DNA from 3 places in the Lysinibacillus sp. IITD104 genome. Region 2 is predicted to be linked to each of the others. Evidence: riboswitches for the same ligand, from Rfam matches in the RefSeq annotation. Region 2 holds a riboswitch; each other region holds the start of a gene.
What was found. A riboswitch is a leader RNA that binds a small molecule or an ion and turns the genes downstream of it on or off. The one in region 2 is predicted to bind S-adenosylmethionine.

Region 1 (4,661 bases), 840 kb from region 2:
TCTCCCCTTTAAACATTAAAACAAACATATCTTTAATGTGCCTTACCTGTAGGAACCTTGTGATAATTGAGAAAAATAACCCAATCAATAAGATACCATAAATAAACCATGGTCCCCATAAAATACCATTCAACTTCTCCACAATTACATCCATTTTACCCCTCCAATTTAAAATACCTTACTTTAGATCATTATAGTATTACACTTTTCAGAAAATTACAATATTATTTTTGAGTAACAATATTTAAGTAAGTAACCTAGTAAATGGAAGGGGATAAACCTATTTAATTATATAACCAATTCTTCGAAGAGCATTATTAATAAAATCTCGTGTATACATATAAATTTCTTCGCGCTCTCCCTCATGAAATAAATTATGATAACAATTTGCCCATTCTTTAAACTGAAATTCTGTGAATTCCTGTTGATGAAGCCAATTTCGGGTTTGGCGAGTGTCCGTAATTTTATCCTTCTCAGCTGTCATAATTAGCATAGGCATATTAGGCATTTCACCTTTAGGCAGCATCACTAAATTTTTCATCATTTGCTGAAGTTCTCGATACCATTTCACAGAAACAACAGACATGAGCGGTACATCATCTTTCATTTCTTCTCTGCCTTCAACACTACGCGTTAATTTCTCTAATGTAATATCATGTGTCAACTTAACATTGGCTGTTAACGCACTTAGACTTGTTAAAGCATTTGTTAATTTACCTGGTAATAGCTTTAGTTGCAACCAAGGTGATGTTAAAATAATGCCTGCACATTCATATTGTCTCTTTTGCAGTGTATGGAGGATTAATGTTGCACCTAGTCCATGCCCTATTACAAAGGTTGGTAAATTATATGAAAAAGCATTTTCAATCAGGTTTCGTGTATACTTATTGTACAATTTGAAGTCTTCATCATGGACTCTAGCAAATCTTGCATTACCACCATGATTCGGTAAATCCCCCATGACTATGTGGAAGCCTTCTAATCTTAATTTCTCTATCAGCCATGCATACCAACGGTGATTTTCATAAGCACCATGAAGAATAGCAATCACAGCTTTTGCTTGTCCATCAGCTTCCCATTTCCACATTTACATAGTCCTCCTAAAAAATAATTACACTTTGATTATATCGAAATAAATAGCACATTTTAATTTTATATTTCCATAAAGTTGCGTATTTGATACGATAATACTACATTATAGAAAGAAAAGAGGCGATTTTCATGATTTATCCATTTAAAGATAAAACGCCAAAGATCGATCCGTCTGTTTTCATTGCTGATTACGCAACTGTTACGGGCGACGTAACAATTGGCGCCGAAACAACCATTTGGTTTAATACGGTTATTCGTGGTGATGTTTCCCCAACGATTATCGGTAAACGTGTCAGTATTCAGGATCTTTGCTGTTTACACCAAAGCCCAAAATATCCGCTCATTATTGAAGATGAGGTAACAGTTGGACACCAAGTCACTTTACATAGTTGTACAATTCGCAAAAATGCCTTAATTGGTATGGGATCCATTATTTTAGACGGAGCTGAGATTGGAGAAGGTGCATTTATTGGAGCTGGAAGCCTAGTACCTCCTGGTAAAGTCATTCCTCCAAATAGTTTAGCATTAGGTCGTCCAGCAAAAGTTGTCCGAGAATTAAATGCTGAAGATAAAGAGGATATGGAACGCATCGTACGAGAATACGCAGAAAAAGGTCAATATTATAAATCACTTCAGAAATAAATAACCTACACAAAAAATCAATACTAACGAAAAAATCCCTCGCGTTTTCGTGTACCGAATATGTTCACGAATCCTAGCGAGGTATTTTTGTAAAAAAAACAAAAGGAGCAATGTTGCTCCTTTGTTTATTAATACATTAGAATAATTTTCTAATGACTTCATTACTTTAGTTCAATAGTTTATAAACGTGCTTTTTCTCGTAGTGCGTCGGCTTTATCAATTTGCTCCCATGGTACATTTAAATCTGTACGACCAAAATGTCCATACGCAGCAGTTTGTTTATAAATTGGACGACGAAGATCAAGCATTTTAATAATACCTGCTGGGCGTAAATCGAATAGCTCGCGTACCCATTCAACGATCTCGCTTTCTTTTACTCTACCTGTGCCAAATGTATCGACAGCAATGGAAACAGGCTGAGCAACGCCAATCGCATAGGCAAGTTGTACTTCAGCACGCTCTGCTAAGCCAGCTGCTACGATGTTTTTTGCTACATAACGTGCCGCATATGCTGCTGAGCGGTCTACCTTGGTTGCATCCTTACCTGAGAAGGCACCACCACCGTGACGTGCATAACCACCGTATGTATCAACAATGATTTTACGTCCTGTTAATCCAGCATCGCCTTTTGGTCCACCAATTACGAAACGGCCAGTTGGGTTGATGAAGTATTTAGTGTTAGTATCTAATAATTCACTCGGTACAACGGGTGCAATAACAAATTCTTTTAAATCCGCTTGAATTTGTTCAAGTGTTGCTTCTTCATCATGCTGTGTTGAAATAACAATTGTATCCACGCGAACGGGTACATTATTGTCATCATATTCAATCGTTACCTGCGTTTTACCATCAGGACGTAAATAGGCAAGTTCACCTGATTTACGTACTTCTGTTAAACGGCGTGCTAATTTGTGAGCCAAGCTAATTGGTAATGGCATAAGCTCTGGTGTTTCATTACATGCATAGCCAAACATTAAGCCTTGGTCACCAGCACCGATTGCTTCAATATCAGCATCTGTCATAGAGCCTTCACGTGCCTCTAATGCCTGATCAACACCCTGTGCAATATCAGGTGATTGTTCACCAATCGCCACAAGCACCGCTAAGTTTTCTGCATCGAAGCCATATTTACCACGTGTATAGCCAATTTCTGCTACAGTATCACGAACGATACCTTTAATATCAACATAAGTAGAAGTTGTAATTTCTCCTGCTACTAATACTAATCCTGTTGTTACAGTTGTTTCACATGCTACACGCGCATTTGGATCTTCTGCTAAAATAGCATCTAAAATGGCATCCGAGATTTGGTCACAAATCTTATCTGGATGTCCTTCTGTTACACTCTCTGATGTAAACAGTCGACGGTTTGTCATTTGGTTTTCCTCCTAAATACTCTTACAATAAGTAGTTGTGTATGAATACGGTACTCATTACCCATGTCAAGTCCGCTCCTAAGGATTGAACTCTCAAGCCGTTACTGCTGCTTTTAACACGAGGATTTCGAAAGATCCGTCATTATAATAAGGAAAGAACTACATATACTTACCTTTACATTGATTTTTAACAATAAAAAAATCCTTTTCTCACGTTACTTTACATGAGGAAAGGAATAATGACTGCGTAACCTTTCACTCTTATCGTTCAAGGGATGTTCCCTTGCATCAGGTTGGCACCAGCGCATGTCGTGAAATAGTTCATGCAGGTTGCCGGGTTTCACAGGGCCTGACCCTCCACCAGCTCGGGATAAGAGTATCCGTTCAATTTCATGTTACTCAAAAGGTCGAACGTTGTCAAATATTTTCTTATGTATTACTGTATAGAAAGGAAAGAACCTATTACACAAAAACTTTTCATACTTGGATGATGATGTAAATAGAAGCAAATTAATCCCTACAACATACCTAGCTACTTGTGGTAACATATGTGTGGCTCAATTTTCATGCCTAATTACAGTAGGATTGATGGTATTCTACTCGAAAAACATTATTTTTTGTCAGTTTATTGAAAAGTGGTAAAAACTCTAAAATAATTTCTTAATTAGTATAGATTATTTAAGCAATTGTGTTATACTATTTTTGAAATTAAGAAAAAATCCCTCTAAATCAAGGGAATACTATAAAAAAGGATGGTATTTAATCGATGAATTCAGTAGAAATTGCAAACGAACTGAAGGAATTATTAAACGGCGGTAACATTAATGTTCAACTTTCAGTACCACAATTAGCAGAAAAAGCTACATCTCGTGGTGAAGCAATGTTAACAGTAGATGGCGCAGTTCGTGCAGAAACTGGCAAATACACTGGTCGTTCACCTAAAGATAAATATACGGTAGAAGAAGAAAGCACAAAAGATCAAATTGACTGGGGTAAAGTCAACCAACCAATTTCTTCTGAAGTGTTCGATAACCTATATGTAAAAGTAATAAAATATTTAAAAGAACGTGACGAGTTATTCGTATTCAAAGGCTTTGCAGGTGCTGACAAAGATTCACAATTAAGCATTCAAGTTATTAATGAATACGCATGGCACAATCTTTTTGCTCATCAATTATTTATCCGTCCAACAGCAGATGAATTAGCTTCTCATGTTGCCGACTTCACTGTCATCTCAGCTCCGAACTTTAAAGCAGATCCTGCGGTTGATGGTACTGCCTCTGAAACATTCATTATCGTATCACTTGAAAAGAAAATTATTTTAATTGGTGGTACTGAATATGCTGGTGAAATGAAAAAATCTATTTTTGGTATCATGAACTACTTATTACCACAACAAGGTATCCTTTCAATGCACTGTTCAGCAAACGTAGGTGAAGCTGGCGATGTGGCATTATTCTTCGGTCTATCTGGTACTGGTAAAACGACGTTATCAGCTGACCCAGATCGTAAGCTTATCGGTGACGATGAACACGGTTGGTCTGATAATGG
Region 2 (4,661 bases):
TTATGCAATTCAATCATCAAACAAGTTGTTGATTAGTAGTGGTTTCTATACACTTTTCATCGTAATGAATGGTAGCGGAAAGCTAGAAATAGATCATGAAACCATTCATTTTAGTGAGGAAAAGTGCATATTGATACCGCCAAATAACACGGTTAGTATTCACATTCAAAGTGAGCACCTTTATTTTTATCAATTACAATTCAACATTGTCAATCTTAGCAATAGTCAGAATTCCTATAGTCATTTTACAAGTATCAGAGTACAACATCTTCTCCCCTTTTCACAATGTCATCTACTGCTAGAAGTCATCTATCAAAACCGGTTAGCGGAGGATGAACACACGATTTTTGAGCAGCATGTGCACTTTCAAGAGCTGATGTTATTGCTCTTGCATCAAATTATACCCAGGCAGATGCAAAAAAATGATCGCCAATCTGTTGAGCAGTCCATTAACCAATTACAAAAACATTTTGAAAAAGAGTGGACGGTTGAGCAGCTAGCACAGTTAGCTGACGTCCCAAGATGGAATTATACGCGCATTTTTAAAGATATTACGGGACAAATTCCTCTTCACTATTTAAATAACATTCGTATTGAAACAGCTAAGCAATTATTAATAACAACAAATGATCGAGTATATGAAATTAGCCAGTCTGTCGGATTTAATAATGAGTATTATTTCAATCGTCGTTTTAAAGAACATGTCGGCATTTCGCCAGGACAATATCGAAGAAGTCAAAGCAGCCATCTACGTGTATTTGCACCATTCTTAGAAGATTTCTTTGTTGCCCTTGGGATTACGCCAATTGCTCAATTCAGTCATTCAAAATGGGGAAAACAAGACTATTTAGGTCTACAGGAAGTGCCAGATATCGATGTACAAAATAGAGAAATGGATCGACTCCTTTACTATAAGCCAACTTTAATTATGCTAGATTCTGGTGTAGAGCGTTGGGAATCCTTTCCGCATTTAAATGAGGTAGCCCCCATCTGCCATCTCTCACACCCTGGTGAGAATTGGCAATCTACGTTATTTAAAATTGCTGATCTAACAGGAAAAACCTCCTTGATACAAGACGTAATCCTACAATATGAAGATAAAGTACAACAAGCAAAAGGAATTCTTAGTAAATCCGTTTATGGGCAAAGTGTGGCATTTCTCCGTATTTCAGCCATTGGCATCACTCTATACGCTGGTCCTGAGTGTGGCTATACGGGCCCCATTTTATATCATGACTTAGGTTTAATGCCCCATTCACTAGTATGTCGTATTCCGCCCAATCAACGTAAAGCCCAACTGACATTTGATCGATTGATGCAATTAGATGCTGATCATTTATTTATTACATTTGATAAACAACATTCCATTCATGAGAATGAAGAACGTGCTATTTTAAAAACACCTACTTGGAAAAACCTAGAAGCAGTTAAAACCAACTGTGTCTATGAAATAGACTTTTTAACATGGATGAATTATGGCATTTTATCACATAGTAAAAAAATTGATGATGTCTTGGATGTACTTGGCTAAAAAGGAAGCTCACTTTAGCTTCCTTTTTAAATGTTTAGGACAAACATTGTATTGTAAATAACACCGAAAGTCGTTTGGCTACATAAGATAAGATATCAGGCTATAGGATAGGAGGAATGATCTTGTATTACAATCCTTATCCGTATTTTGTTCATCCCTATCATTATCCAACATCGCCAATTGCAAATCATTTTGTCGTTAGACCCTTTTCTCAACATCTAGCAATGCCGACCAATAATCCTTTTCCACCTGTCGATACACACAAATTAAAAGCTTCAGCAACACGGATAAAGGCGATGATGCAGCAAGCTCAATTACTTACGGATAAAATAGATAGCTCCCAACAATTCGCACATGATTTAATGAATGCTGCTCAACTTTCAAATAAAACAGAGGTTGAAAAATTAATCACATCAACAGGCATTACGATGAAATTTGAAACGAACTATACACCAGACAGTTTTAGAATACGTCTTATTGATAATGATTGTTGTGGAGTCACCTTGAATTTGAATTGGTGAAAATTCCTAGTGAACTTGTAAACTATAAAAAACTATGCTAAAGTGTTTGTATTGTTATTTCTGAAAATTCTTATATTACTTTTCTTATCAAGAGAGACGGAGGGATTGGCCCGATGAAGTCTCAGCAACCAGCTAAACAGTATGGTGCTAATTCCAATTGGCAAAATGATCAGCCTTGAAGATGAGAAGAACTACCGTTGTTTCAGCAGGAGTCCTCTTCTATAAGGGGACTCCTTTTTATGTACCACTATTTTTAACAGAAAGCAGGGAAATCGATGTCTAATGAACTTTTACAAGCATTGCAATTATTAAAATCGAAACAGTGGGTTGACTTAACACATACATTCGGCCCAAATTCACCACATTTTTTTATGTTTGAGGACGCTAAATTTGAAACGTTATTCTCTCATAAGGATGGCTTCTTCGCCCAACAATTTACGTTCCCCGGTCAATATGGCACACATATCGACCCACCCATTCATTTTGTGCGAGATACTCGCTACTTAGAAGAATTAGAGCTAAAAGAGCTTGTTCTCCCCCTTGTTGTCATTGATAAATCACAAGAGGCTGCAAGCAACCATGACTTTGCATTAAGTGTTGAAGATATTCTTGATTTTGAGGACAAGCATGGAGAAATTGAAGCAGGAACATTTGTAGCATTACGTACAGATTGGAGTAAGCGCTGGCCAGATAAAGAAGCTTTCAGTAATAAGGATGCAGATGGACATAACCATATCCCTGGCTGGGGTTTAGAAGCTTTACAGTTTTTACTAAAAGAACGCAAGGTAAGCGCAATTGGTCATGAAACATTCGATACGGACTCTGCCGCCGATTTTCGTAAAAATGGCAAGCTAGATGGTGAATATTTCGTACTTGAACAAGACACCTATCAAATTGAGCTAATGACAAATTTGGACAAGCTACCTGCGAAAGGCGCTATCATCTTCAATATCGTACCTAAGCCAGAAAAAGCATCTGGCTTCCCTGTGCGCTCATTTGCTATTTTGCCATAACATAAAAGTCGGTATAGCGTATACCGACTTTTATGTTTGTCCATTTCTTTTTTTGAATAGAAAGTAAGCAATGAGCATCCCTACAATAAATAAAAGGATAAGATAGATACTATAATGAGTCAGATAGTATCCAACAAATCGCCATTTCTCTCCAAGCATCTTTCCTAATGATATAAATGTGAACGTCCAGATAAATGCCCCTGTATAGGCAAAAAGCGCAAACTTTCTATAAGGATAATTATTAATAGCCGCAATATACGCTGTCAAATGACGTACCCCGGGGATAAAATAGCCAATTAATAATAGGGTAGGTCCTATTTTTGTAAACATCTTTTTCGTAAAGTCAATTTTTTGCTCTGTAATATGAATTTTAGGCCCATATTTCTGCAATAACGGTAAGCCAAAACGATAACCAATATAGTAGCTTAAGGTAATGCCTCCAACCGCACCAATCATTGCACTGACTAAAGCAGGAATATGTTCAAGACTTTCTCGGTAAACACTATAGCCTACATAAGTTAGAAACACCTCATCAGGAAGTGGCACCCCTACAATACCTCCAATTAGAATCACGATAATTCCAAAGTATCCGTAATGTTCAATTAGAGACTGCACGTGATGTGCCATAAATCATCCCACCTAAAATTTATTAAAATCTACCTGCTATATATAGTGTAGCCTCAGTGCTCTAAATGACTTGAAGCTGACGTAAAGCAAAATCGATACCGTTATCAGTAGATTTCTTTGTAACAAAATTGGCAGCACTTTTTAGAGCTGTGCTTCCATTCCCCATGGCAATTCCTAATCCTACATACTCCAACATGTCAATATCATTATCCCCATCCCCAAAAGCAATCGCATTCTCAGGGTCGATGTTAAAATGATCCAGTACAGCTTTAATAGCTATTGACTTCGAAACATCCTGCTGTAATACATTCACAATATAAGGATGCCATCGCTGCAAAAATATATTCGAAAATTGGCTAGTATATCTTTTTTCAGCCAGCTCATCTGCATATAGACACATGAGAAAAACCTCTTCATCTACAATGTTTTCATTTATAATTGGAAAATCCCGTAAAGATAAAGTTTCCTGCATCGCTCTTAAAGCTACTGGACTTTGTATGCTATTCATGGATAGCTGCTCAGTAAAAAAGGTTAGGCTATGCTGCTGTTCCTGTGCAAATGCCTGTACATTTCGGACAATTTCTTTGGCAATCGGAGTTTTATGTATGACAAGATCCTTATGTTTCACATAGGCCCCATTTGCAGTAATAAAGGTTTCAATCCCCAGCGCTTTTAACTCATAGCACATAGATAAGGGTCTTCCAGTAGCCGCTACAAGATGGATTCCTTTTTCTTGCAATAGCTGAATAGCCTGTTTGGTACTTTCTTCCACACAGCCATCCTCGTAATTAATCAATGTGCCGTCTACATCAAAAAACACGATATTATACTTCATTTTGAGCACCTCCTTTATAGTCATTTAGAACCAATTTATAATTTTTCTCCCATGAAACATGTGAAAGTATTTTGACAAACTTTCAGCAAGCTATATAACTTCCATTGGCAACACCGATAAAAACTATTACAAGC
Region 3 (4,661 bases), 2.5 Mb from region 2:
AGTTCAACAACAACATATCGATATTGTCATTATGGCGGCTGCGGGCTCTGATTGGGTCATTGACAAAGTATATGATCAATCAGGTAATTTAATGGAGGAAACGGGGAAAATGCCTTCTGACGAACCACCTATTATTCATTTTAAAAAAGCGCCAAAAGTATTAGGTCAAATTAAGGGCTGGCAACCGAATGTAACATTAGTAGGCTTTAAGCTCGAAGCCACGAATGATGAGGAATTCTTGTTAGCTCGCGCAAGACTGCGTATGGAAACAGCCAATGCTCAATTTATGGTAGCAAATAGCTCTCAGTCTTTATATGGGGGGGATGAACCTCATTGGATTGTACCTGCTGATGGACAGCCTCTTAAAGTAATGGGTAAGCAAAAAACAGCAGAAGCTTTAATGATGCATTTACAAAATCAATAAATGTGAACTGTGTAGAGAACTATTTCTACACAGTTTTTTCTTGTCTAAAAGGTTAGCATCCTATAATATTTACTTAACGGTCGGTAAAAAAGGAGGGTAATAATGGGAAATAAAGAACAAACTTTTCAAAAGATTATAGAAATTGCTTATGTGATGTTTGCGGAAAATGGGTTTGAAAAAACAAGCTTAGCAATGATTGCTACAGAGGTAGGTATTTCAAAACCAGCCATTTACTATTATTTTCAATCAAAAGATCAATTAATCGCTTACATATTTGATGAATTGTATAAAGAAATTCAACAGGATATCGCTGTGGATTATAAAGAGCTTACTTCCGCTAATTTTAAGGAAAAATTACTCGAGCTAGGCTATAAGTCTATTGAGGCACAGGGCAAGGATCCTTATTTTAATAAAATATTTAATCAATATGTACTATTAGCGGCTCGCGATGAAAACTATAAGAGACAATTAGTGGAGCTAGAAACCAGCTTTTTAACAAGCTTTGTTGAAGTCCTACAATGGGGTGTGCGGCTAGGAGTTCTAGACGATACGCCCCATATAGAAGCAAAGGCACAGATGCTAGCCCTGGTCTATGATAATATCGGTAATTTCATGTTAACAGGTAACCAATTGAACTATAGAGCTATTTGGAAGGAGGCTGTACATAGCATTATTCAAGGGGGCAAAGATGACAAATAGAAATGATGATCGGCGCATTGAAGGTCTTGATTTTGCAAGAGCTCTCGCTATGCTTGGTATGTTCATTGTCAATTTTGGCGTCATAACAGGTTCTACAACGAATGGTTCAACACGGTTGATTGCCTTACAAAATATGTTTGAGGGGCGTGCGTCGGCCGTATTTGTCATGCTAGCAGGAATAGGAACAGCCTTAATGACTCGTCAGGCTAGAGAGAGTAAGGACCCAATGCTTCTTCGTCAGAATCGACTTATTTTGTGGAAGAGGTCGCTTTTGTTATTCGTGATAGGGATAGTACTATATGCGATCGGTTGGACAGGAGATATATTACATTATTATGGCGTGTATATGTTTGTTGCCGCATGGTTGATTGCCCAATCTAAGAAAAGGATGATGTTTATTATCGGTGTCATTCTTATCCTTTCACAATGGCTTCAAATTCAATTTAATTACCTTGCTGGCTGGCATCCAACATATGTGTTACTAGAGTATCTGGATTTTTGGACACCAGTAGGATTTATTAGAAATTTGCTGTTTAATGGCTATCACCCACTTTTCCCCTGGATTTGTTTTTTTCTGATCGGCATGTTAATCGGCACATTAGATTTAACAAATCGTACATTACGAAAAATCTTATTGGTGACTGGTTTATTGCTAGTCATCATGACTGAGGCTTGTTCAACAGTATTCATTAAGATGACAACCATTCATTTATTGGATGTAGAGAGTGCATTGTATTTATTTGATACAGGACCGATTCCACCAAATATGATGTATGTCCTATCTAATTCGGCTTCGGCTATTGTCCTTATCGTGGGCTCCATCTATCTTGTAGAGACATATAAAAATAAAGTCATTCAATCTTTAATCTTAACTGGACAAATGTCTTTAACGCATTATGTTGGCCATGTTTTTATAGGCATTGGAATACTAATTGTTTGCCAAAAGCTGGAGAACCAAACACTTGTTTTTTCTATGCTGTATGCCTGCTGTTACTTTTTAGGATGTGTCTTTGTTTCTGTATGGTGGAGGGCTAAACATCATCGAGGCCCACTTGAATTCATAATGAGGAAATGGAGCTCGTAATAAATTAATGGATTGCCATCTATTTCTCACTGACTAGGCATAAAATACTTTAGGTATAGGGAGTTTTTTAATCTAAACGACACATTGCATAGTATTCAACTAGGTTTTCTAATATTTTGTATTGACATTCCTATAGCGGAATTATAGAATTATTTTCAAGAAACGCAGTACTCTTATCAAGAGAGGTGGAGGGACTTGGCCCAATGAAGCCTCGGCAACCGAAAAACAGGTGCCAAATCCAACAGATGGTGTCTGAGAGATAGGAGGGGCTATCAATCAGTTTGATGCGTTGGCCTCTTTATGAACAATAAGGAATAAGAAAGAAGGGGTGTTTCGTATGGCTCAGTCAGTAAAAGTAGATGATAAGAAACTAGAGGCAATTGCGAAGGCGATTCAAAATCTTGAATTTGGTGAAGTGCATATTACGATTCAAGATGGTGTAATTGTGCAAATTAATAGGCTTGAAAAGCAAAGATTTCCGCAGAAAAAATAACAATGATTTCAGTAGAACTTATGTCAAATGGCCACCTATAAGCATGAAGGATATCCTGTGCTTACAAGTGGCCCTTTTTTTGTGTGATAGGCTAGCTATAAAAGCCTTTTGGTATGGGACCGATATGACGGCGATGATAAAGCAAAGGCTCTTTTTGAGCATTTGTAATGTCTACCACCTGCCCAATAAAAATGGTATGGTCGCCCGCATCGATTTGCTGAAATGTTTTACATTGTAAATTAGCTGCTGTATCATGTAGAATCGGTAGTCCTAAAGTGGAAGTTGACCACTGTGCTTGTGCAAAGCGATCAGGGATTTTACTAGCAAAAAGTGTACATAAATGCTCTTGATCACTCGCTAAAATATTGACCGCAAAATTTGGCGCAGCCGTGAAATAAGGATGGAGCTGAGATTTTTTATCGAGTGACCACAAAATAAGGAGCGGGTCGATTGAAACAGATGCAAAGGAATTGACGGTTAAGCCAATAGGTTGTGTGTCATGACATGTCGTGACAACTGTTACGCCTGTAGGATAATTACCTAATGCCAATTTAAAGGCAGCTACTAAATCTGTCATTCAAATCACCTCTTTATGAAATTAGTGAACGGAGTTTGTAGGTAAACGAAACTTTTTTTCATATCCTACTAGTAACTCCTTTTCTTGAGTAAATTTTAAACTAATCAAACATATAGGTAAAGGTAATGGGGAAAGAAAGGGGAATGGCCATGACTTTATATTTTGATCATCTGGTTCATCAAGTGGAATCACCAGAAAATATAAAGGTTTTCTTCAATAAACGAAATGTTCATACAGTGAATGGTGGGCAGCACACGATGTGGGGGACTTATAATACGTTAAGCTACTTTGGCTTAAGCTATATTGAACAAATTGCTATTTATGATCGTGATTTATTTGAGCAAGCGGCACAATACCCATATTCCCTACATTATACGTTTAAACGTGATCAAGAGCGCCAGGGATTTTCTCGAATTGCCCTGCGTACAAAAAATATTGAGGAAGAGGGTCGGCGCTTGCGAGCATTGGGCTATGAAGTATATGGGCCAGATGCATGTAGCAGAACAAGACCAGATGGCACAGTGGTAGAATGGAAGCTACTGCATTTTGGTAAGCCAGATCTTCCAATTGATTTTCCATTTTTGATTGAATGGGCGGAGGAAGATGAAGAGCGTTTGGCACAATTAAAGGCAAGTGGTGCCATTGATGTAAAACAGGCTATAACGATGGAATCCGTCCAATTCTATGTCAGGGACATGCAGGCAACCGTTCAGCTGTGGCAAGAGGTGCTACAGCTACCAGAGCCTACACAATATGAGCAGTATATGTCACTACAGCTACCGAATATGCGCTTAGATTTCTATAAGGAAGAGAGTGCGAAGGCAATGACACTCGGACATGTCAAAGAGGGACCATTTGGCGTGACATTAAAGGATCCTAAGCGAACAAAGGAAACATTAGTTTGCCCAGGTGCTTTTTATTGGATAAATCAATAATGAAAAAAGGCTGGAACATAACTAACCTGGACCTTCATTAAGCCGAATAATCTTTAAACATGATAACTAGAAAAACCGACTATTCCGAAACACTTCGTAAGCGTTTTAGTGGATAGCTCGGTATTTTTAGGGGCTGAAACACCTTTGCTCCAGCCTCTGTACATAAGTATTGAAAAACAAACCCATCAATAGAATTTCTGATACAGGCTACTTGCTTTCCTGTGGATTTAGCGTTACACAGGGGACTCTAGAGCGAAATCAACCCCTCACTTTGCTAAAAGGTCTTTTTCTAGTGACATGCTCTTTATTCAATAATATGGAAAAATCCACTTCATCAAAGAAGTGGATTTTCGCTACCTATTATTATTCGATTGTCATTTTTTTCGGTGTTTCTGTACCTGTGTACCAATCAAACTCAATTTCAAATGAATGCTTGTCGCCCTTTTTTG

Region 1: linked by a shared signal. The riboswitch ahead of metK (methionine adenosyltransferase) and the one ahead of V1L66_RS01775 (cyclase family protein) in region 2 are both predicted to bind S-adenosylmethionine.
Region 3: linked by a shared signal. The riboswitch ahead of V1L66_RS14795 (YezD family protein) and the one ahead of V1L66_RS01775 (cyclase family protein) in region 2 are both predicted to bind S-adenosylmethionine.

Annotation. Positions count from the first base shown of each region.
Region 1 covers NZ_JBAHYH020000001.1:1,183,164-1,187,824, reverse strand. Annotated here, with positions in the region: gene V1L66_RS06125 (sodium:alanine symporter family protein) at 1-154, opposite strand, end outside; gene V1L66_RS06120 (alpha/beta hydrolase) at 281-1,087, opposite strand; gene V1L66_RS06115 (gamma carbonic anhydrase family protein) at 1,222-1,734, shown strand; gene metK (methionine adenosyltransferase) at 1,914-3,110, opposite strand; SAM riboswitch class I at 3,369-3,487, opposite strand; gene pckA (phosphoenolpyruvate carboxykinase (ATP)) at 3,877-4,661, shown strand, end outside.
Region 2 covers NZ_JBAHYH020000001.1:345,417-350,077, reverse strand. Annotated here, with positions in the region: gene V1L66_RS01785 (helix-turn-helix domain-containing protein) at 1-1,531, shown strand, start outside; gene V1L66_RS01780 (hypothetical protein) at 1,654-2,052, shown strand; SAM riboswitch class I at 2,134-2,240, shown strand; gene V1L66_RS01775 (cyclase family protein) at 2,328-3,065, shown strand; gene V1L66_RS01770 (DedA family protein) at 3,096-3,692, opposite strand; gene V1L66_RS01765 (Cof-type HAD-IIB family hydrolase) at 3,754-4,527, opposite strand.
Region 3 covers NZ_JBAHYH020000001.1:2,878,821-2,883,481, reverse strand. Annotated here, with positions in the region: gene V1L66_RS14810 (phosphopantothenoylcysteine decarboxylase) at 1-424, shown strand, start outside; gene V1L66_RS14805 (TetR/AcrR family transcriptional regulator) at 527-1,123, shown strand; gene V1L66_RS14800 (heparan-alpha-glucosaminide N-acetyltransferase domain-containing protein) at 1,113-2,207, shown strand; SAM riboswitch class I at 2,378-2,473, shown strand; gene V1L66_RS14795 (YezD family protein) at 2,545-2,700, shown strand; gene V1L66_RS14790 (flavin reductase family protein) at 2,792-3,277, opposite strand; gene V1L66_RS14785 (VOC family protein) at 3,427-4,212, shown strand; gene V1L66_RS14780 (amphi-Trp domain-containing protein) at 4,576-4,661, opposite strand, start outside.